4 regions of the Solibacillus sp. NPDC093137 genome follow, and region 3 is predicted to be linked to each of the others. Evidence: riboswitches for the same ligand, from Rfam matches in the RefSeq annotation. Region 3 holds a riboswitch; each other region holds the start of a gene.
The links. A riboswitch is a leader RNA that binds a small molecule or an ion and turns the genes downstream of it on or off. The one in region 3 is predicted to bind S-adenosylmethionine.
Positions count from the first base shown of each region.

Region 1: it holds a riboswitch for S-adenosylmethionine, as region 3 does, so the genes downstream of both, ACQKN3_RS12505 (O-acetylhomoserine aminocarboxypropyltransferase/cysteine synthase family protein) here and ACQKN3_RS19765 (bifunctional homocysteine S-methyltransferase/methylenetetrahydrofolate reductase) in region 3, are expected to answer to the same signal.
Region 2: it holds a riboswitch for S-adenosylmethionine, as region 3 does, so the genes downstream of both, metA (homoserine O-acetyltransferase MetA) here and ACQKN3_RS19765 (bifunctional homocysteine S-methyltransferase/methylenetetrahydrofolate reductase) in region 3, are expected to answer to the same signal.
Region 4: it holds a riboswitch for S-adenosylmethionine, as region 3 does, so the genes downstream of both, ACQKN3_RS13955 (methionine ABC transporter ATP-binding protein) here and ACQKN3_RS19765 (bifunctional homocysteine S-methyltransferase/methylenetetrahydrofolate reductase) in region 3, are expected to answer to the same signal.

Region 1 covers NZ_JBNNVH010000002.1:140,565-145,939, forward strand. Annotated here, with positions in the region: gene ACQKN3_RS12495 (hypothetical protein) at 1-1,047, shown strand, start outside; gene nfsA (oxygen-insensitive NADPH nitroreductase) at 1,092-1,826, opposite strand; SAM riboswitch class I at 2,072-2,186, shown strand; gene ACQKN3_RS12505 (O-acetylhomoserine aminocarboxypropyltransferase/cysteine synthase family protein) at 2,304-3,608, shown strand; gene ACQKN3_RS12510 (hypothetical protein) at 3,798-4,196, shown strand; gene ACQKN3_RS12515 (homoserine dehydrogenase) at 4,840-5,375, shown strand, end outside.
Region 2 covers NZ_JBNNVH010000001.1:1,050,579-1,055,953, reverse strand. Annotated here, with positions in the region: gene ACQKN3_RS05395 (AAA domain-containing protein) at 1-942, shown strand, start outside; gene ACQKN3_RS05390 (nucleoside-diphosphate sugar epimerase) at 958-1,701, shown strand; SAM riboswitch class I at 1,774-1,881, shown strand; gene metA (homoserine O-acetyltransferase MetA) at 2,035-2,976, shown strand; gene ACQKN3_RS05380 (ABC transporter ATP-binding protein) at 3,027-3,797, opposite strand; gene ACQKN3_RS05375 (YczE/YyaS/YitT family protein) at 3,923-4,549, opposite strand; gene ACQKN3_RS05370 (HesB/YadR/YfhF family protein) at 4,696-4,986, opposite strand; gene plsY (glycerol-3-phosphate 1-O-acyltransferase PlsY) at 5,097-5,375, opposite strand, start outside.
Region 3 covers NZ_JBNNVH010000011.1:19,304-24,678, reverse strand. Annotated here, with positions in the region: gene metH (methionine synthase) at 1-489, opposite strand, end outside; gene ACQKN3_RS19765 (bifunctional homocysteine S-methyltransferase/methylenetetrahydrofolate reductase) at 482-2,326, opposite strand; SAM riboswitch class I at 2,429-2,526, opposite strand; gene hemG (protoporphyrinogen oxidase) at 2,614-3,999, opposite strand; gene ACQKN3_RS19755 (chemotaxis protein) at 4,144-4,635, opposite strand; gene ACQKN3_RS19750 (tetratricopeptide repeat protein) at 4,779-5,375, opposite strand, start outside.
Region 4 covers NZ_JBNNVH010000003.1:198,722-204,096, reverse strand. Annotated here, with positions in the region: gene ACQKN3_RS13970 (LysR family transcriptional regulator) at 1-283, shown strand, start outside; gene ACQKN3_RS13965 (MetQ/NlpA family ABC transporter substrate-binding protein) at 410-1,216, opposite strand; gene ACQKN3_RS13960 (methionine ABC transporter permease) at 1,372-2,040, opposite strand; gene ACQKN3_RS13955 (methionine ABC transporter ATP-binding protein) at 2,033-3,061, opposite strand; SAM riboswitch class I at 3,207-3,309, opposite strand; gene ACQKN3_RS13950 (thioredoxin family protein) at 3,371-3,673, opposite strand; gene ACQKN3_RS13945 (toprim domain-containing protein) at 3,681-4,007, opposite strand; gene gcvH (glycine cleavage system protein GcvH) at 4,097-4,477, opposite strand; gene ACQKN3_RS13935 (arsenate reductase family protein) at 4,558-4,914, opposite strand; gene ACQKN3_RS13930 (acyl-CoA dehydrogenase family protein) at 5,243-5,375, opposite strand, start outside.

The DNA of each region.
Region 1 (5,375 bases), on a different contig from region 3:
TTTGTGAAGGCAGAAATGAGCTATGTTCCATCTGCTTATTTAAATAAAAACCTGGAGCGTCATATTCGTCTTCAAAATCCATCATTAATTTTCTATGGAGATCCGCAGCTGGAAATTGATGAAGATGGAAAACCATATTACATCCGTTCTTACGGGGAATTCATTTCTGCTCGTAACGGCTTTGATGTAAAAGGGATTGTGCTTGTTGATGCGGAGACGGGTGCAACAGAGAAAATTGCGATTGCAGATGTACCGGCATTTATTGACGGTGCTGTCTCACCGGAAGCAGTAAGTTTGCAAAACAGTTATTTCGGTAACTATGTACACGGCTTCTGGAATAGTCTTGTCGGTAAAAAGGATGTTAAGTTACCGAGTGATGAAGGTACGGAAGCAAATGTAAGTCCGATCTTTATGGAAGACGGGGAAATGTATTATTTCACTGATTTTACAAGTCCAAAAGAGGGCGTTGACTCGATGCTTGGTTATGCATTAACACATGCACGTACTGGTGAAGCAACGTACTATACTGGAAATCTGGAAGAGTCTTATATGGATTCCCAAGGGGCTCTTGAAATTATCGAGAAAAAATTCATCGAAAAAGAATGGGAGGGCGAAATGCCGATCCTTTATAACTTCTACGGTGAAGCGAGCTGGCTGTCAGCTGTACTTGATGCGAACGGATTCCTGCAAAATTACTTTATCGTGTCAGCAGCAAATCCTGAAATTTCGGCATATGGTACAACACCAAATGAAGCGTTAAGACTTTATAAAACAGCGTTAAGCCGTGGCGGCAGTACGGTAGATGGTACTTCGAATGCCGAAGAGGCCAAAGCGACGGTAAAAGTCATGCGTGTTTATAAAGAGCGTGTAGGTGATTTCACAATTGTATCCTTCCTGGCGAACACAGGTGAAAACTTCATCGTTTCTACGGAAGTTGCACCGTTTGCAATATACTTGCAAGAAGGTGACCAGGCGACGATAACGTATGCAAAAACAGGAGAAGATTTCCAGCCTGTAAAAGCATTGCAAATTGAAGGGTTGAAATAAACAAAAGGAGTATGCCATTTTGCGGCATACTCCTTTTTATTAGCTTACTTCCAAGTAAAGCCTTGTGAAGCAAGGAAGTCTTTAATATGCGGACGGTTTTGTTCAACTAAGTAATCAGCCATTTGTTTCGTCCATGTTGCAGTCTTCTGATTCGAAGACCGGCTGCTGTAATAGTCTTCCATAATTCCATCGTACTCATCTAGCAGCGTCTCGTACTTATCAACGTCATAACCATTTTCATGCAATACCGCAGCTACCGGTAAACGCGGTTTTGTTTCATTGCGTTTTGTCGGTGTACCGATTGTCATCGCAAATAACGGGAAAACGTATTCCGGTAAATTGAACAGCGCGCTGATTTCCTTAGGATTTGTACGGGCACCACCGATATAGCAAATGCCGTAACCCATTGATTCAGCTGCAATAACGAAGTTTTGAGCAAATAATGCAACATCTGCTACCCCTACAAGCACGTTTTCAGCCGTGTCAGCAGAAATATCAACCCCATGTTTTTGACCGGCTACTTGCAAACGTTTGAAATCTACGCAAAACAAGAAAGAGGCGCCCGCTGTTTTGAACTGGAATTCATTTTTAGACAGTTCACCAAGCTTCGTTTTCTTTTCTTCATCCGTTACCCAAATGACACTGTAGGCCTGTACAAAATGCGAACTTGCCGCCATTTGTGCAGTTTCGATTAAATCGATGACAGTTTCTTTAGAAATTTCCTCACCTGTATATTTACGAACAGATGTATGACTGCGTAATAATTCTTTTGTATTCACGTGAACATCTCCCTTATATGTAATAAAAAAAATAAATATATAGCCTTCAAGCTTATTTTAGTCAATATTTTACTTGAAGTCGATTATTAACGTCTGTTCAATTCATAAGGAAGGAATTTTTGCATATCGTTAAATACAGATAAGAGTAATCCGAATAGAAATCTGAAAATTTTAATTTTTTGTGTTGACATATCGGATTAGTATGTTTTATACTGAGACTCAACGATGGAACACAAATCACATAACTCTTATCAAGAGCGGCGGAGGGAATAGGCCCTGAGATGCCCGGCAACCAGTAAGTGATGAACTGACTAAGGTGCTAATTCCTACAAAATGGACAATCATTTTGAAAGATAAGAGGAGGCAAACTTGCTCATGCGCAACCCTCTTCTTAACTGAAGAGGGTTTTTTTCATTTAAAAAATCCTCCTCAAAAAACACCGATTTCACCATCGATTAAATTTTTGGGGGTAATAAAATGACAAATTTAAGACCAGAAACTTTATTATTACACGGGGGACAAAAGCCAGACCCGGTAACAGGTGCAATTGCAGTTCCAGTTTACCGCACAACAGCCTATGCATTTAATGACACAGCTCATGCGCAACGTCTATTTGCATTACAGGAAACAGGCAATATTTATTCTCGTATTATGAACCCGACAGTCGGGGCATTTGAAGAGCGGGTTGCTTTATTAGAAGGGGGTACAGCTGCAGTAGGGCTTTCATCTGGCGCAGCAGCAGTAGCATTTTCGATTTTAAACGTAGCCGGTGCAGGGGATGAAATTGTTGCGGCAGGTTCACTTTACGGTGGGACTTACAATTTATTCGCAACTACATTGCCTCGCTACGGCATTACAGTAAAATTTGTGGATGAATCAGATCCTGCAAACTTCCAGGCGGCAATCACGGATAAAACGAAAGCGATCTTCGCTGAAATTATTGGAAATCCAAGCTTGAAAGTACTGGATATTGAAGCGGTAGCAAACATCGCTCATGACAATGGTCTTCCTTTATTAATCGACAGCACATTTGCTTCCCCATACGGAAGTAATCCGATTGAATTCGGTGCGGATGTTGTTATCCATTCTGCAACAAAATGGATTGGTGGTCATGGAACGACAATCGGCGGGATTGTCGTTGATGCAGGGAAGTTCGACTGGACACAAGGAAGACATCCAGGATTTACAGAACCGGATACTTCTTACCATGGTCTACGCTACGGGATTGACACAGCAGGCGCAGTATTTGCGACAAAGCTTCGTGTTCAACTATTGCGTGATTTTGGTCCAACATTATCTGCTGACGCAGCATTTAACTTCCTGCAAGGACTTGAAACGCTTCATTTGCGTATTGTCCGTCACAATGAAAATACACAAAAAGTTGCCGAGTATTTAAGAGACCACCCATTTGTGGAATACGTAAATTACAACGGCTTTGAAGATTTTGAGACACATGATTTGGCGAAAAAGTACTTGAAAAACGGCTTTGGATCTATCATTACGTTCGGCATTAAAGGTGGACGCGAAGCCGGTCGCCAAGTAATCGATAACGTAGAATTGTTTTCACACGTAGCAAACGTTGGGGATGCCCGTTCATTGATTATCCACCCTGCGAGCACAACGCACCAACAGTTATCTGCTGAAGAACTAAAAACTGCCGGCGTATCGGAAGAGCTCATTCGCTTATCGATCGGGTTAGAAGCAGCAGAAGATATTATCGCAGATTTAGAACAGGCATTAGCGAAAGTTGCGGCTGAAGTAGGCGCAGAAACAAACGCATAAACCTTTAAAAAAGGCTTAGCTTTTCCCATTCGAGAAGCTAAGCAATTTTTAGAAAATTAATCCCTACTATTTTTATAAGTTTTATTGACAAATTTAATACCAAGTAATACAATTGGGATAATAATATTACCAACCGGAAAAATTTAAAGTGATGTTGCAGCATCATTGGAAGAAAAGGAGTTGTTCAACATGGGGAAAGTATACAGTGCACAAAACATTGCAGCCTATATTATTTATGAACTTAATGACGTAAAGGAATTTGTGAACGCTTGCGCTATCCAGCAAATTTTGGCGGATGTGAATACGATGTGGCAGCATGTTTTTGGACACAGTGCCTTCTCTGAACAAGCTCACGATCTTGCCACAGCAGGTTATGTTGTAAAAGAAGTTGCCGAGGAATACAAAATTCATGGTACAGCCCATATTTTATCGCCAGCCAGAGAGTGGTTCTTAAAATATGGTGAATTTCAGTTAGTGGAGCGCCCATACGCGGTCCCTGACTACTCGGCAAAAGAGGAAATCGTCATGACCAAGATTTTAACTGCCTATCGTTTACGGGCCTATAATGATGTAAACGTGGCAGTATAAAATAATTCCGGAACACTAGCGAGCCTCCTTGCTAGTGTTTTTTTATTTGATGATTTTTTACACGGTGTATATGGTTTATTAGAAGTATGAAAACGATTATTAGAAGAAATTTTGGGGATATTAGAAGAAATATCGATGTTATTAGAATTTGGGTGAATTTGAGGGTTGGGTACGCTTATTTTCCAGGCAGGAAATGGTTGTTGAAACCGGTGTTTGCGATTTATTAGAACAATGATGAGCGATATTAGAAGAAGTGTGAGCGATATTCGCAAATTGAGTGAGGATATTAGCAGATTGCGACCTCATTTTAGAACATTAACCGGTTATATTAGAAGATCGCAATTTTATTAGAACATTTTAAAATATATTAGATGATTTCCGAATATATTAGAACATAACAAAACTCTCTCAACTGCTTAGCCTCAAACACAAGTAGTGACTGGAAATATTAACATCATAGTCTCCAAATTAGCTCTTAAAAAATAAAATTTGGATGAATATTGACCGTTTACAGTAAACAAATGTCCTTCTAGGCGAGATTTCCCTTGTTTTCATGTATTATATAGGATAGAATTTTCTTTAAGATAAATTTTTTGAATTATTCGTTAATATATGTGTGTTAAGAATTTGGAGGAGAAAGGCAATGGCAACAATCAAGGCAGCGATCTTAGGATTTGGCACAGTAGGTCAGGGGATTTACCATATTTTAAATGAAAAGAGGCAGGAGCTTCGCGAAAAGCTAGGTGTTGAACTAGAGGTCGCGAAGATTTTAGTAACCGATGCAAGCCGTGAGCGTGTACCGGGCACAAAACATTTAATGACGGAATCAATGGATGACGTACTGGCGGAAAATAATCTGCAAGTTGTATTTGAAGCGATTGTAAATGAAGAGCCTGCATTCACTTACTTAAAGCGCGCTGTTGAGGCAAAATGCCATGTCATTACAGCGAATAAAGTAATGCTTGCAAAACGGGGTGAGGAGCTCGAAGCATTGGCGAAAGTAAATGGTGTTTTCGTAGGCTTTGAGGCAACGGTAGCAGGCGGTGTGCCTATTATTAAAACAATGAAAAACATTCTTCTTGTCAACGAAGTAAGCTGTGTTCAAGGAATTTTAAATGGAACAACAAACTATATCTTAACAAAAATGCGTGCGGAAGGCTGGAGCTTTGAACAAGCATT
Region 2 (5,375 bases), on a different contig from region 3:
GTGATTATTGATGAAGTTTCGAAAGCAACACCACCGGAACTGTTACTGCCGATGTTAAAGGGCGCAAAGATCATTTTAGTTGGGGACCATCACCAGTTGCCTCCGCTTGTAGGCGATGCGACATTTGAAGAGACATTGGAGCAAGTTGTGAAAGAAAGTACAACATTTGAAGAAAAACGAGAGCTTGAAAAGTTACTGGAAGAATCATTGTTTGAGCGTCTTTATAACAATTTGCCGTCACAAAATAAAACGATGCTCGCCCTTCAATATCGAATGCATAAAAATATTATGTCAACTATCACACCGTTTTACGAAAATGAATCCGAACAGCTGCAGTGTGGGTTAGAGGATTCGGATGCCGTACGCGATCATTTCCTTGAAACATCAAAGGTTACACGAAATCACCATTTACTATGGCTTGATATTCCGAATGCCAAGCCGTATTTTGAAGAGCGTATGAAGGAAGGCTCGAGTTTATTCAATTTAGCTGAGCTGGAACAGATTAAACAGCAGCTTCTTGAATTAAATGCCGCAACGGGACAAGCGAAAGCACAAGGGCTGATTCCACAAGACGCATTAAAATCGGTTGGCGTTATTTCATTCTACGCGGAGCAGGTGAAACGTATTAATCGTCTGATCGAACAGGAAATCAGTGTACCGCATTTACACATCCGTACAGGATCCGTCGATAAATTCCAGGGGATGGAGATGGATGTGATTATCGTCAGCATGGTGCGGAATCATGACAATGAGCGCGGAGAAATCGGGTTTGCGAAAGATTACCGACGCCTGAATGTTGCATTATCCCGCGCACGGGAACTGCTCATAATGATTGGCAGTACCGAAATGTTTACAAAGCGTCCAAAGAGCGCGAAAACACGGGATATGTATGCCCATGTATTAACGACAGTAAAAGAGCAAGACGGCTATTTTGCTGTGTAGAAACAGGGGGATTGAATGGATTTACAAAGTACAGTTATACAGCTGCAGAAAGAACTCATCCAAAATCCGTCCATTGAAATCAAAAAGCAAATGCAATACGCCATTCCGATTCACACATTGGAAGTGAAATATCATCCGGTAATGCGTAATGCCATGGATATTTTAATGAAGATGATGCTCATTTCATTTGAGAAGGCGAAGCTGAAAAATGTGGAGTTATTAGCCGAAATTTTATTGGTGGAACCGTTATTTATTCATGATTTGACGAATAAAATGTTACGACTGGGTATGATTGTGAAGGAACAGGAATTTGCACTAACTGCAAAGGGTAAGGCTCAGCTGGAATCGGGCATTTTTGAAGAGGAACTTGAAGAAACAAGTTATTTTATTCAATACAGCCCGATCCATGAGCAGCCATTGGAGGGTGACCTGGAGGAATTTGCGGATTTGGAAGAGTTTCCGGAGCCTTTCCCGACAATCGAAACAGAAGAAATCGAAGCAATTGAAGAGACAGTGCTGATTGATTTCATACAACAGCAACTTTCCGAACAACCGGTGGCGGAAGATGAAGTACCGCACTATATAACGAGTGTTGTTTCGACGGAATCGATCCAGATTAATGATATACCGGTCCTATGTTTTTTACTGTTTGATCAAAAGGAAAACAGGCATTTTGTGCGGGTATACAATACATTGACACGTGTATGGGATGAACGGCTGGAGACAATCTTATTTACTATAGAAAAAGAGCAGCTTTAGTATGCGTGAAATAATATTTTTGGAATTATTGCAAAATTACAAAGTACATGATACACTAATGACAATTTAATAGACTTATCAAGAGAAGCGGAGGGACTTGGCCCGATGATGCTTCAGCAACCTCTAGTTTAACTAGAAAGGTGCTACTTCCAGCAAGGTGTTGACCTTGGCAGATAAGAACGGGTAGAAGCCCCTCTCAATTCTGTTTTGCTGGAATGAGAGGGGCTTTTTTATTGTTCCGGAACGGTTCGTTTCGCTCGTAAAACAATGCATTGCCTGAATACCACAGATTATTAAAAGTTTATTGAAAAAGTTTATGAGGGGGAAAGTGGAATGCCGATTAATATTCCGAAACATTTACCGGCGGGTGAGCTGCTTAGAAAAGAGAAGATTTTCGTCATGGAGGAAGACCGTGCGAAAACACAACAAATTCGACCGTTAAATATTTTAGTGTTTAATTTAATGCCTGAAAAAGAGAAAACCGAACTGCAGTTGCTGCGCTTACTCGGTAATACACCATTACAGGTGGATGTGACATTTTTAAACACGGCTACATACGAATCAAAAAATGTTTCCAAATCGCATTTAGATACTTTTTACCGGACGTTCGACCAAGTGAAGCACCGTCGCTTTGATGGGCTCATTATTACAGGAGCGCCAGTAGAGAAAATGGATTTTGAAGATGTTGGCTACTGGAATGAGATTACGCATGTTATGGACTGGGCAGATGAACATGTCACGTCGATTATGTATATATGTTGGGGCGCCCAAGCTGCCTTGTATCATCATTTTGGCATCGGAAAATTCGAATTGCCGAAGAAATGCTCCGGTGTTTATTCCCATGTGATTACGGATTTAACAGTAGATTTAGTGCGGGGATTCAGCGATGAGTATGTGGCACCTCATTCACGCCACACGTCGGTTTCAATTGATGAAGTGCGAGCACACCCTGACTTGCGACTATTAAGCTATTCGGATGATGCAGGCGTGTTTATCGTGCAATCGAAAAACAATAAACATATTATGATTACAGGGCATCTGGAATATGATGCAACGACCTTATCGGATGAGTATTTCCGCGATATTGAGAAAGATCCGGACAATACGGAAATTCCGATCAACTATTTCCCGAATAACGACCCGTTGCAGGCACCGAAAAATGTTTGGCGTGCCCATTCGCATCTGTTGTTCTACAACTGGCTGAACTACTACGTATACCAAGAAACGCCGTATGAATGGCATTACGTCGATGAAAATATTGAATATCATATTTAATGCTTATAAATGAAACGAACCAGCAAGAGATGGACTCCTGCTGGTTCGTTTTATTTAATTGCGACCCAGGCACGTTCGCGTTCAATCTGCAAACTAATTTCCCGCCCGAAGAAATCGCTTAATAATTCGTCTGTTAAAACAACTTCGCGTGCATTGGCTTCGACATTTTTTCCGTCTTTCATTAAAAGTACATGGCTAAAACAAGGAAGTATTTCTTCTACATGATGCGTCACGTAAATTAGGGTAGGGCCGTTTTCTGCTTGTGCAATCTGTTCTATTGTTTGCAGCAAGTTTTCCCGTTCGATTAAGTCCAGACCGCCACATGGCTCATCCAATATTAAAATTTCCGGATCCGCCATAATGGCCCTTGCTATTTGAACACGCTGCCGTTCACCTTGAGACAAATGCTCGAATGATTTATTTGCTAAATGGTCACAGTGAAAATGCTTCATAATAGAAACCGCATGGTCAATTTCTTCTTCCGTCACATCATTGAAAAGGCGAAGGGCACCGAATTTTCCGCTGAGCACGATTTCAATTGCATTATCCTGCCAGTTGAAGTTATCGATCATCGCATTGCTGACCCAGCCGATCCGTGTCCGCAGTTTCGGTATATACGTCTTGCCATATGTTTCACCCAGTATTTGGACCTTACCTTCATTTGGCCAAATATAGCCGTTAATAACTTTCAGCAACGTCGTTTTGCCGGATCCGTTTAACCCTAAAATAGCCCAATGCTGTCCCTTTTGAACATGCCAGCTTAAATCATTTAAAATCTTTTTGTCATTGCGATATAAATGGATATTTTCAATATGTATCATTTAAAAACACCTCCACTTACTACTATGCACCTTTTTTCATTGTAGAGAAAGTATTTTTTGAAAATTGTAACAATTTAAATGTAAAAAAAAGAAAGCAAACGCATATTGCTTGCTCTCCTCATTATTTATATAACAACACTTTCGACACCTGCTGCGCGGTGGAACAGCTTTCCGTTCCATTTGAGTGCCCATTGTACGACAGGCCCTAAGCCGAACGCCATAAATACAGTACCGACTCCGACTGGTCCGCCCAATACAAAACCTAATACAGCAACCGTTACTTCCATTGTCGTCCGTGCACGGTTGACACTCCAGCCGAGGCGATGCACCAACAGCAGCATTAATGTATCACGAGGTCCTACACCGAGGTTTGCGACCATATACATCCCGCAGCCGAAGCCGAGCAGGACAACGCCAACAACAAACGCCAATGTTTGTTCTAACAGTGTATTCGCATCCGGTAATACTAACAAAAATATATCAATAAAAATCCCTGTCAGGAACATGTCCAAATAAGTTCCGACTTTCGGCAATCTTTTCGTGAAAAACGTATCAACAGCCAGAATGAGCAAACCTAAAATAATCGACCACATACCGACCGTTAATCCCAAGTTTTTTTGTAATCCGATATGAAGGACATCCCATGACCCAACGCCAAGTATTTGTCCTTTGATCGTCAATGCGACGCCTAATGATAAAACAATGATGCCTGCAATAAAAAATACGCAGCGCCAATAAAATTCCTGTTTCACTTTCACATGTAATCCCTCATCAATCCTCGATATAATCCTTACTCATTATAACGATTGAATCGGCAAAAATGGATTTACAATAAATTCGAAACATTTGAACTTTTTGAGCGGCAAATTGTTCGTATTAGGAAGCTGAAATAGGGCCTTTATTTTTCGTACGAATAAGTTAATTCATCGGATGAATCGGCGACATCTACAACTAAATGATGTTCATTAAAAAACCATTCATCGGATTTTTCGATGTAGTAATGAATATCTTCCACAACCGTTTCAATACCTATTTCATGCGGCTGCTCCCGTGTCATCCCTAACGAAAACCCTTCATGAAAAGGTGAAGAACCTCCATACCTTGCATAAAAGCGAATAAAATCGCCTTTTTCTACTTCCATCTCTTGTTTAAACCAATTGAGCGCTTTTTCTGATAGTTTGATTTCCATATATTTCACCTCTACTGCCATTATGCAGTAAATAAAAAAAACTTACAAAGCTCGCGTTCTGAATTTTTAGTACAAAAAAAGACTGAAAGGAAACCCTTTCAGTCAATCGTTTAAAATCCTTTAATTTTCGGTTCAGTACCGGCTTTAATCCGCTTAATATTTTCACGGTGACGGTAAAAAATGAAGCCTGCCAGAACGACAACCAAAATGAATAATGCATATTCTCCTGTTATCATCCAATGACCAATTACATAAATAACCGCTGCAGCGGATACAATCATAGATGATAAGCTGACCATTTTCGTTAACTTTAAGGCGATGACAAATACAATGATTAAAATTAAAAATAACGGTAAATTATAGCCTAAAATAACACCGCCGCTCGTAGC
Region 3 (5,375 bases):
AGTTTCCATTAAGAGAAGATCCGCCCCAGCTTCGATTAGCGCTTTTGCCTGGATATAAAAGTTTTCTTCCAGCTCTTCAAATGTAATACCGCCTGTTACTGACAATGTTTTTGTCGTAGGGCCGATTGCACCTGCGACAAAGCGCGGCCATTCCGGTGTCGAAAACTCCTTCGCTGCTTCTAGTGCAATTTCAACCGCCTGCTTATTAATTTCTACCGCTTTGTCCCCTATGTCATACTCATCCAGAACAAGCGGTGTTCCGCCAAACGTATTTGTACAAATAATATCAGCGCCTGCAGCTAAATATTCACGGTGAATTTTGCCTAAAACATCGGGTCTCGTAAGTACCAGGTTTTCATTACAACCGTCTAAGTCTTCCCCGCCAAAATCTTCATATGTTAGGTTTTCTGCCTGAAGCATCGTCCCCATGGCACCATCAATGATAAGTATTCTTTTTTGTAATTGCTCATGAATTGGGTGATTATACATTCGACTGAACTCCTTTACTTTCCACATCATATTGTTTTACATAGTCCATTAATTCCAGCGTCATATCATAGCGTAAAAACGGTGTAATTAAATAAATACCATTAAAATATTTGCATGCCGTATCGAGCAGCTCTTTCGCAATTGCGATTCCTTCTGCTGTCGATGCTTCCTTGTCGTCCCCGCAGGCAGCCATACGCGCAAGTACTTCATCGGACAATTTAATGCCCGGTACTTCATGATGTAAAAATTCCGCACTGCGTGATGAAGTAAGTGGCATAATCCCGATATAAATCGGTGTTTCCAAATTCTTAGTCGCCTCATAGATTTCGATAATCTTTTCTTTCGTATAAACCGGCTGTGAAATAAAGTAATCTGCACCATGCTCGATTTTCTTCTCTAAACGGGCAACAGCACGGTCCAACACACGGACATTCGGATTAAAAGCAGCGGCCACCGAGAAATTCGCCTGTTTACGGAGTGACTTCCCAGTAAAAGAACCACCTTTATTTAACTGCTTAATTAAGGAAATGAGCTCCATTGACGAAACATCATATACGCTCGTCGCCCCCGGGAAATCCCCCACTTTTGTTGGGTCCCCTGTTACGACCAGAATATCATGAAGCTCCAAAGCATCAAGTCCCATTAAATGTGACTGAAGCCCAATTAAATTTCGGTCACGGCACGTTAAATGCGGCAATGAACGAATTCCGTGCTCTTTTAAAATAGCGGCCATCGCGATATTGCTGATGCGCGGCGAAGCAAGTGAGTTATCAGCCATCATAATGACATCGGCTCCCGCTTTTGCCAGCTGTTTTGCCCCTTCGACAAACCCATCGATTTCCAGGTGACGCGGTGTATCCAGCTCAACAATAACAGAGCGTTCACGTTTTGCTTTTTCGTGGAGCGGCTCTTGTTTACGTGGCTCCGGAATACGGACGAATTGTGTAGACCTGTGTTTTTCTTCCTTCGTTTCGATTGGTTGCATATTCGCCAAACGTTTTTTTACGGCTGCAATATGCTTCGGTGTCGTCCCGCAGCACCCGCCAATTAAACGGACTCCTTGGTTTACAAGTTCAACGGCTGCACGTGCGAAATAGTCGGTTTCCGATTCATAGACAACACGACCATCTTCAATATCTAATAATGATGCATTTGGGTAAGCCGATAGAAAGGCCTTTTTCGGTAAATTGACTCCTTCAAATGCCTGAATCGTATGGAAAGGACCTAATCGGCAGTTACTCCCAACAATATCCGCACCTAGTCTTTCCAAATCCTGAAGTGCTTCATTTAAAGACATTAAATTTTGAAGGACACCCGGCTCCTGCATTGTCACTTGGGCAATGATCGGTAAATCAGTCATAGAACGTAATAGATGGACACAATGCGATAATTCTTCAAAATCGTAATACGTTTCCAGTAAGAATCCATCTGGTTCACCAGCTAGTAATACTTCCGCTTGTTCTTGGAACGCAGTTAAAATTTCGTCTAATGTCGCATCACTTTTTCGGATTCCACGAATACCACCGATTGTCGCCAGCACATATTGTCCATCCAGGGAAGCAGCACGCTTTGCAATTTTTAACGCAGCTTCATTAAACTCCTTAACACGATTTTCATAGCCATAACGTGCAAGCTTAATTCGGTTGGCTCCGTATGTATTTGTCTGAATAATATCTGCACCCGCCGCAATATATTCACTATGAATTTTTTCTATAATATCAGGACGTGCAATATTCATCTCTTCATGACAATAATCCAATCCATATGAATAAAGAAGTGTTCCGATTGCCCCGTCTGCTGTTAAAACCCGTGTTTGTAATTCTTCAAGTAAACCCATTGCCTTCACTCCATCATTTACAGTATTTTCAGTATATTAACGATACAAAAAAGCCTTCTTTCATTAAATAAAAGAAGGCATAATAGTTATCAACTTAATCCCTTCTCATCTTCTGGCATTTGCCACTGGATTTAGCACCTGACTTAACGTTGGTTGCTGAAGTTTCATCGGGCCAGTCCCTCTACTTCTCTTGATAAGAAAATAATATGAATTTTTAAAATAATTAAATGAATCATAACGTTATCTAATACTTCCGTCAATACCCTTTAGCCGAATGAAGTATTTCTTTACATAATTCGACTAATAATTTGTTCAGCTGTTTTTTTTCCATTTAAAATACAGGCACCGATTCCTACTCCGAAATAGGCACATCCCGCTAATAGAACATTCGGGTAATCATTTGCCAGCTGCTGTATAACTTCCGATAATGCTTCATTATGCGCCAAATCATAGCGGGGCATTTGGTCAACCCACTTTGTTACATTGACGACTGTCGGCTCCGCTTCAACACCTAAGCTAACACGTATATCTTCCAGTGCAACTTTCGTAAGTTCTTCATCAGACATAGCAGCCAACTCTTCATAACGCGGATTAATATTTTTATAAAACAGGCGAACAAGTAAATTACCTTCCGCCGATGTATGTTTCCATTTACGGCTCGTCCATGTTGACGCATTGCAAACTAAATCACTATTATGCGAAACGATAAAGCCTGTACCATCTGCCGGTAAAATATCATCCGGTACATCAAAGCCCAAATACATCGTTAAAGCAGATGCCGTCGTGAACTTTTTCAACTGTTCTTCCAGTGAGTCATCCTGTATGACATGACGTACTGTTTCATTTGGAACAGCCAATACAACAACATCCGATAAAATTATTTCTTCTTCCAGCACGACTTCATATTGCTCTTCTTTTTTACGGATTTGCTTTGTTACTGTATTTTTCATGAATTCAACTTCCGGCAGTTGTTCCTCTAAGCGATCGATCAATGCCGATAAACCTGAGCGGAAAGAAATAAACTTCTTATTCACAGCTTTTTCAAATTGCTCTCGATGTGCTTCGAATCCTTTAATAATCGATCCGTAGTTGTTTTTATAATCCACTAAATAAGGCAATGTGGAAGCCAGGCTTAATTGATATAAGTCGCCTGAATAAACACCCGCTAATACAGGGGCAATTTGCTTGCGGACAATTTCTTCCCCTAAAAAATACTCCAAAAACGTACCGATCGAGCTTTCTTTTGTAAATTTAGTATTCGGGATTTCTAAATCTTGAAGTGCTCTCTTCTTTCCTTCTTCAGAAATTAACGTACTCGACATGAGTGATTCCACACTCATCGGAATACCGAATGTCGATCCTGCCGGAATTGCATGGAGCTCATTATTCGTATGAATGTAAGAAATTCCTGTTTCGTTATAGACAAGCTCTGATTCAAAATCAAGCTCTTTTACAAGCTCTAAAACCCCTGGATGGCGAGCTACAATTGAGTCAGCCCCCGTTTCCATAATAAAACCTTTATCCTTTTCGGAATGAATTTTCCCGCCTAAATATGCGTTCTTTTCAATCAGTATTAACCGTGCTTCCACATTTTGCTCATGCATTTTATTTTTCAAATAATGCATCGTACATAGCCCGGTAATCCCGCCACCTACAACTACTACTGTTTTCATATCCATTCTCTCCTATTTCGTTCGCTTCTCTTTTATAAGTATAAACTTTTTTATGCGAAATATGGTCAGTGGGGTATTACAATTTATAGAACCACATAAGAAAAACCATCCTACCAAAAAACTATGTTAGGATGGCCTCTTAATTTATTTATAAGATAGTTGCTTTGTTAGGGAAATAATTTCTGCTTCCAAAGACGTGGAGCGTTTATCAAAATAACGTATACGTTCACTACTGCGATTTTCTAAATGTTTATTTAGATCTAACATATTCACTGCATCGCTCGCAAACAGTTTTAAAGTACGAACACCAGACTCAATTTTCCGAACTTCTTTACCATATATAAGTGCGGTATTATCTGCTGTTTTACCCTTCTTCAATTCCAAAATATTAGTATTGATAAGCTCATCAATCTGATTGTAACGTTTGATTTGTTTATCCGTCATCATTTGGATTTTTTGCTTGTATTTAACAACATCTTTATGATCTAATCCTGTTTGGACATAACTTTTTAAATATTCAACGATTGTACATAGCGTCGTCAGATTCTCTCTCTGTTCTAATAGCATTTGTTGTAGTTTTTGAATACTATCCTCATTGTGTTCAGAAGAGAATTGATGGACTGCAAACATAAACATGGAAATTCCCCCTTCTTAATACTTTCCCCTTATAATATATTTCCTATTTCTCACTAAAATTAAACCTATTTTTCCCCATGAAATGGGTCTAAATTATGACAGGGAAATAGGAAATTAAAACTTTTATTGTCTCTATCACATTATTATTCATATATATCGTTATTTAGAACTATTAGCTTTTCCCGCCACTTGGATGCTTCAGCTGCATCCGTCATCTCATAGTAGCTTAAAACTTTTTTTGTCGCTTCTAAATCACCAAGTAAACTTGCCTTTTTATAGTAATGGGTTGCTTTTTCGTTATCTTGGGTTACACCATAACCATATTCATAGCAGTAGCCGATATTAAATGTTGCATCGACATGAAACTGTTCACTCGCTTTTAAAAACCATTCCAACGCTTTTTCGTTATCTTGCTGTTGCCCTAGTTCTCCTGAAAAATAAATCATACCAATGCGATACATTGCCTCGACATCTTGCTGTTCTGCACTGCGAGAATAATAGGCAAAGGCCTGTGATTCATCACATTCGGTTCCCAATCCTTGTTCATACATCATTCCGAGTGCAAACATCGCTTCAGCGACACCTAATTGCGCAGCTTTCTTGAACCATCTGAGCGCTTGTTGTTCGTCAACTGTTGTTCCTTCACCGTTCAAATACATATCTGCTAAATTATTCATTGCATCACGGTGACCTAATTGTGCAGCACTTTTGTAGAGTAAGAACGCCTGATGCTCGCTGCC
Region 4 (5,375 bases), on a different contig from region 3:
TGCATGCCGCTCTGTAGGCTTTATGCCGAATATCACTACCGAGGGAGAAGATATGGATGCTTTAAAAGGGCTTGTGGCAGCAGGAATCGGTGTGACACTTTTACCGGAAAGTTCACTTTACGATTCAACACCGCGCATGACTGTCAAAGTGCCGATTGCCATTCCTAATATAAGACGCACAGTCGGCATCATTGCACCAACAGCAAGAGATCTTGCTCCATCCGAAGAAGTATTCGTCAAATTTATATCCAACTTTTATTCACGATTAACACGATTCCAATAAAATGCATTGGGACAGAAAAAAATTTTCATTGGATAAGGAGATACCCCTTATTTAAGAAAAGGCTATTTTATGTCCAGAAAAAAAACCATTTTCTCCCCGAAGAGAGAAAATGGTTTTTTGATCATTTTATTCGCCTGAAACAGGTACTACAGAGCCGCCCCACTCTTCAACGATAAAGTCTTGTACTTCTTTTGAGCGTAATGCATCTACTAATGCTTTAATTTCTTTTGAATCTTCATCACCAGATTTTACTGCAATAATGTTTACATATGGTGATTCACTAGACTCGATTGCGATTGAATCTTCCAATGGGTTAATACCGTTATCGATTGCGAAGTTTGAGTTGATTAACACCGCATCGCCTTCTTCATTTTCATACATTTGCACTAATAATTCAGCTGCTGTGTTTGCATCGAATTCGAAGTTTTTCGGATTATCTACGATGTCTTTTATTTCTGCTTTTGTTTTATCAATACCTTCTGCTAATGTAATTAAACCTTGTGCTTCAAGTAATGAAAGCATACGTCCATGGTCTGCCACTGAGTTAGAAAGTAAAATCGTCGCACCTTCAGGAAGTTCTTCTAAAGATGAATATTTTTTAGAGTAAATACCAATCGGCTCGATGTGAATACCGCCAGCATTTGCAAAGTCATAATCGAAATCCGCTTTTTGAGCTTCGAAGTATGGGATGTGCTGGAAGTAGTTTGCATCTAAATCACCGTTATTTAAATCTTGGTTTGGAAGAACGTAGTCTGTATAAGTTTCAATTTCTAGCTCAATACCCTGTTCCTCTAAAATCGGCTTAACTTTTTCAAGGATAACTGCGTGTGGTGTATTTGACGCACCAACTACTAATTTTTCATCTTCTCCGCCACATGCTGCTAAAGCAAGTACTGAAGCTCCTAAAATAACGCTTGATAATAATTTCTTCATTTGTTTTACCTACCCTTTTTTTAGTTTGTCCAGTTTATCGAAACCTTTTTTATATTCTGATTATTTTTCTTATAGACGCGCACTTTTTTAAAGTTTGCGTCCATATTGTTTCGATGCACCATTATTTATAATTACGGCCATTTATGAGCCACTAACTATCGTTTGTCCACTCTTACTGTAATGAAGTCCCCAATAAATTGGATAATGAATACGACAACTAAAATTAAAACAGTTGCCATTAATGTCACATCTGTTCGGTTACGCTGGAAACCATCAAGGAATGCCAGGTTACCTAAACCACCCGCACCGATAATGCCGGCCATTGCTGTATATCCTACTAAAGCTACCGCAGTAACAGTAATACCAGAAATTAATGCCGGTAAGCTTTCCGGGATCAGCACTTTCCAAATAATCGTAGAAGTTTTCGCTCCCATTGAGCGGGCTGCTTCAATGACACCTTTATCAATTTCTCTTAATGCTATTAATACCATGCGCGCATAAAACGGTGCTGCCCCAATAATTAGCGCAGGTAATGCTGCATTGGCGCCACGGATTGTTCCAAGTAAAAACTTAGTAAATGGAATTAATAAAATGATTAAGACGATAAATGGAATCGACCGGAAAATGTTTACGAGTGATCCTGTCAAAAAGTGCACAATTTTATTTGCCCATAATTGATTGTCGCTCGTTAAAAATAAGACAATGCCAATTAGAAGTCCTAGTATAAATGTGATGACTGTCGCAACAGCCGTCATATAAATTGTTTCATATGTTGCTTCGAGCATTTTACCCCAATCTACGTTCGGAAATAATTGATTAAACATGCTCAATCACCTCCGCCTGAATTTCTTGCTTTGCTAAAAAGCTTAATGCTTCCGCGACTGCTTTTGGCTCGCCATCGATATGAATAAACAATGTACCAAACGAACCGCCCGTTGTATTTGAGATTTTGCCATGCACTATATTAACAACTACGTCAAATTGCTTAATCATTTGTGAGATGACAGGCTGTTCTGTCGTTGCCGCTGCAAATGTTAATTTAGCGATTTTGCCTTCTGGATAATTGGCTAAAATCTGTTCCAGTGATGCTTGCGTTTCCTGTGTTTCACCAGAAGCCTGTGATACGAAGTTTTTCGTAATTGGTGCTTGAGGATGCTGGAACACTTGCAATACATCTCCCTGTTCCACTACTTTACCGGCTTCCATTACCGCTACTCTGTTACAGATTTTGCGGATAACATGCATTTCATGTGTAATGAGTACAATTGTAAGTCCGATGTTTTTATTAATATCGAGCAGTAATTCCAAAATTGAATCCGTTGTTTCCGGATCAAGCGCTGAAGTCGCTTCATCACATAAAAGCACTTCCGGGTTGTTCGCCAACGCTCGTGCAATGCCGACACGCTGCTTTTGACCGCCTGACAATTGTGAAGGATACGCTTTCCCTCTTCCTTTTAAACCTACGAGTTCAATCAGCTCTTCTACTCGCTTTTCACGATCAGCTTTTGAAACGCCCGCAATTTCAAGTGGAAATGCGATGTTTTCTTCAACTGTACGTGACCAGAGCAGATTGAAGTGCTGGAAAATCATACTTATTTTTTGGCGTGCTTCTCGTAATTTTGCCCCGGAAGCTTTTGCAATATCCTGGCCGCCTACAATGACAGAACCTGTTGTAGGCTTTTCCAAACCGTTCAGCAGTCGGATCATCGTACTTTTACCGGCACCACTGTAGCCGATAATTCCGTATATTTCACCTTTGTTAATCGATAGGCTTACATTATCAACTGCTGTAAGTTTACCGTTTTTCGTGTTATACACTTTTGTAATATTTTGTATATCAATCATCGGTTGTACTCCTTCTAAATTGAAATAACCTTCCTGCTATTTCAAAATCATGTTCTATTCTCATTCAAAACCTCCGTTGAATGAAAAAAACCTTTCTACCAAGACAAGTAGAAAGGTTTCACATACATTTATACGGTAAACCGTTCTCTCATCTTTCAAAGTTTAAACTTTGTGTGAATTGGCACCTTTGCGTAAACGCTGGTTGCCGGGCTTCATAGGGCACTTCCCTCCACCTCTCTTTATAAGAGCAACGTTATTAAGTTTTATTATTATGAATGTTACTTTATCACGACAAAGTGACTACGTCAATTACTTTTTTAATATTTCATACAAAAACGGTACGGATTTAAATGCATAAATTTTATTCGTTAGTTCCCCGTTGTCTGAAACGATTAAACAAGGTACACTTTCAATTTTCAATTCATATGGTAAATCCCCTAAATAATTGATATTTGCCATACCAAGCGGAAGATCTGGGAGTAATTTCTCAATTACTTCCAACATTTTTTCCGACACTTCACAAGTGCCGCACATAGGCGTATATAAGAAAAACGCTGTCTGATCATACTGTTCTACGTTCTGTTCCCATTGCTGTTTCGTCCATTGTTCCATTATACTGTCATCCTTCTTTTACTAAAAATTTTGCCTGTAGTAAAATATCCCTTAAGATTTTAGTAGGTGTTTTTTCTACTTCTACATATTCGTGAGGTATGATAAGCTGTGTCGCTTCGGGATATGCACGGTTCATCAGTTTACGTAACTTCTCACCGTTTTTATCTGCATCAAACATAGTGATAATTTCATCTTGCTCATATTCTTCCAATAAATCAATTAAATTGACTTCGCTTATCGTGCCATTTGTACAAATAATTGTCACGTCTTCAGCTAATATCGGGATTAATCTCAATTTATCGGCACGTCCTTCTACAACGATGCATCTTCCCATATAACACGCTTCCTTTCATTCGTCACCTTTATATATAGAATAACAAAAAAACACTAAAACCTTTATATAGAAGGCTTTAGTGTTTCATATTATTGTTCGATTAATGCAGTGTAAGCATCTGCGTCTAATAACTCGTCTACTTCTGCTTCACTTGTTAACTCAACAGTAACCATCCATGCATTACCGTATGGTGATTCATTTACATATTCAGGATTGTCCAGTAATTCTTCGTTGATTGCAACAACTTTACCAGAAAGTGGTGCATATAGTTCAGAAACTGTTTTAACAGATTCTACACTACCGAAAGGCTGATCCCTTGAAATTTCATCGCCTACTTCAGGTAACTCTACGAATACGATATCGCCTAGTTCAGACTGTGCGAAATCCGTAATACCGATTGTCGCTTTACCGTCTTCAATTTTAACCCACTCATGCTCTTTTGAATAACGTAATTCTTTAGGTGTGCTCATTCGAAAACCTCCATGTTATATGTAGTACATTCAAGTTCATTTTGCCATATTTCGTTCGGAAATACAATGTGAATAACTGTTTATTTCCAAGTTTCTAAGAAGTCAGACTCCTTAAATCCTAAAGTTAATTTTTTACCATCTGTAACGATTGGTCGCTTAATTAACATACCATCCGATGCTAATAGCTCTAATTGCTCATCCTCGGACATTGTCGGTAATTTATCTTTTAGGCCTAATTCACGATATTTCATGCCAGATGTATTAAAGAATTTCTTCAGCGGCACTCCACTAGCTTCGTAAATTGCTTTAAGTTCCTCTTTAGATGGTGTCTGCTCTACAATATGAATATTTACATAGTCCACACCTTGCTCATCTAGCCATTTTTGCGCTTTTTTACAAGTTGTACATTTCGGATATTGGATGAATTTTACTGTCATGTAAGTACTCCTTTTTGCCCTGGATTTTCCTATATTGTAACGGATATAGAAGGACAAATCAAAAATGTGTTCGCACTATCGGAGTTTTACTGGTTATGGTTGTTATTAGAAGATGTGCAAAAATATTAGAACATGCCCGACATATTTTAGAAGAACGGCTTCACTTCACTTATTAGAAACTTTGGGTGACATAATAGAAGATAGGAAACTTATATTAGAAGTTCCCATGTATATTAGACATTTTGAAATTATATTAGAACATTTTACATTTTATTAGAAAACCCATAGAAAAACCGGGTGCATTGTATACACCCGGTTACCGTCTTTATTAAACTACATATTTTTCTGCTTCGATTAGTTTCGCTGCAGCTTCACGTTTTTTCGGAATTAAGTTGTAAGGGTTGTTGCGCGTTAATTTACGTAATGCTGATAAAATCATACGTGCATCGTCACCTTCAACT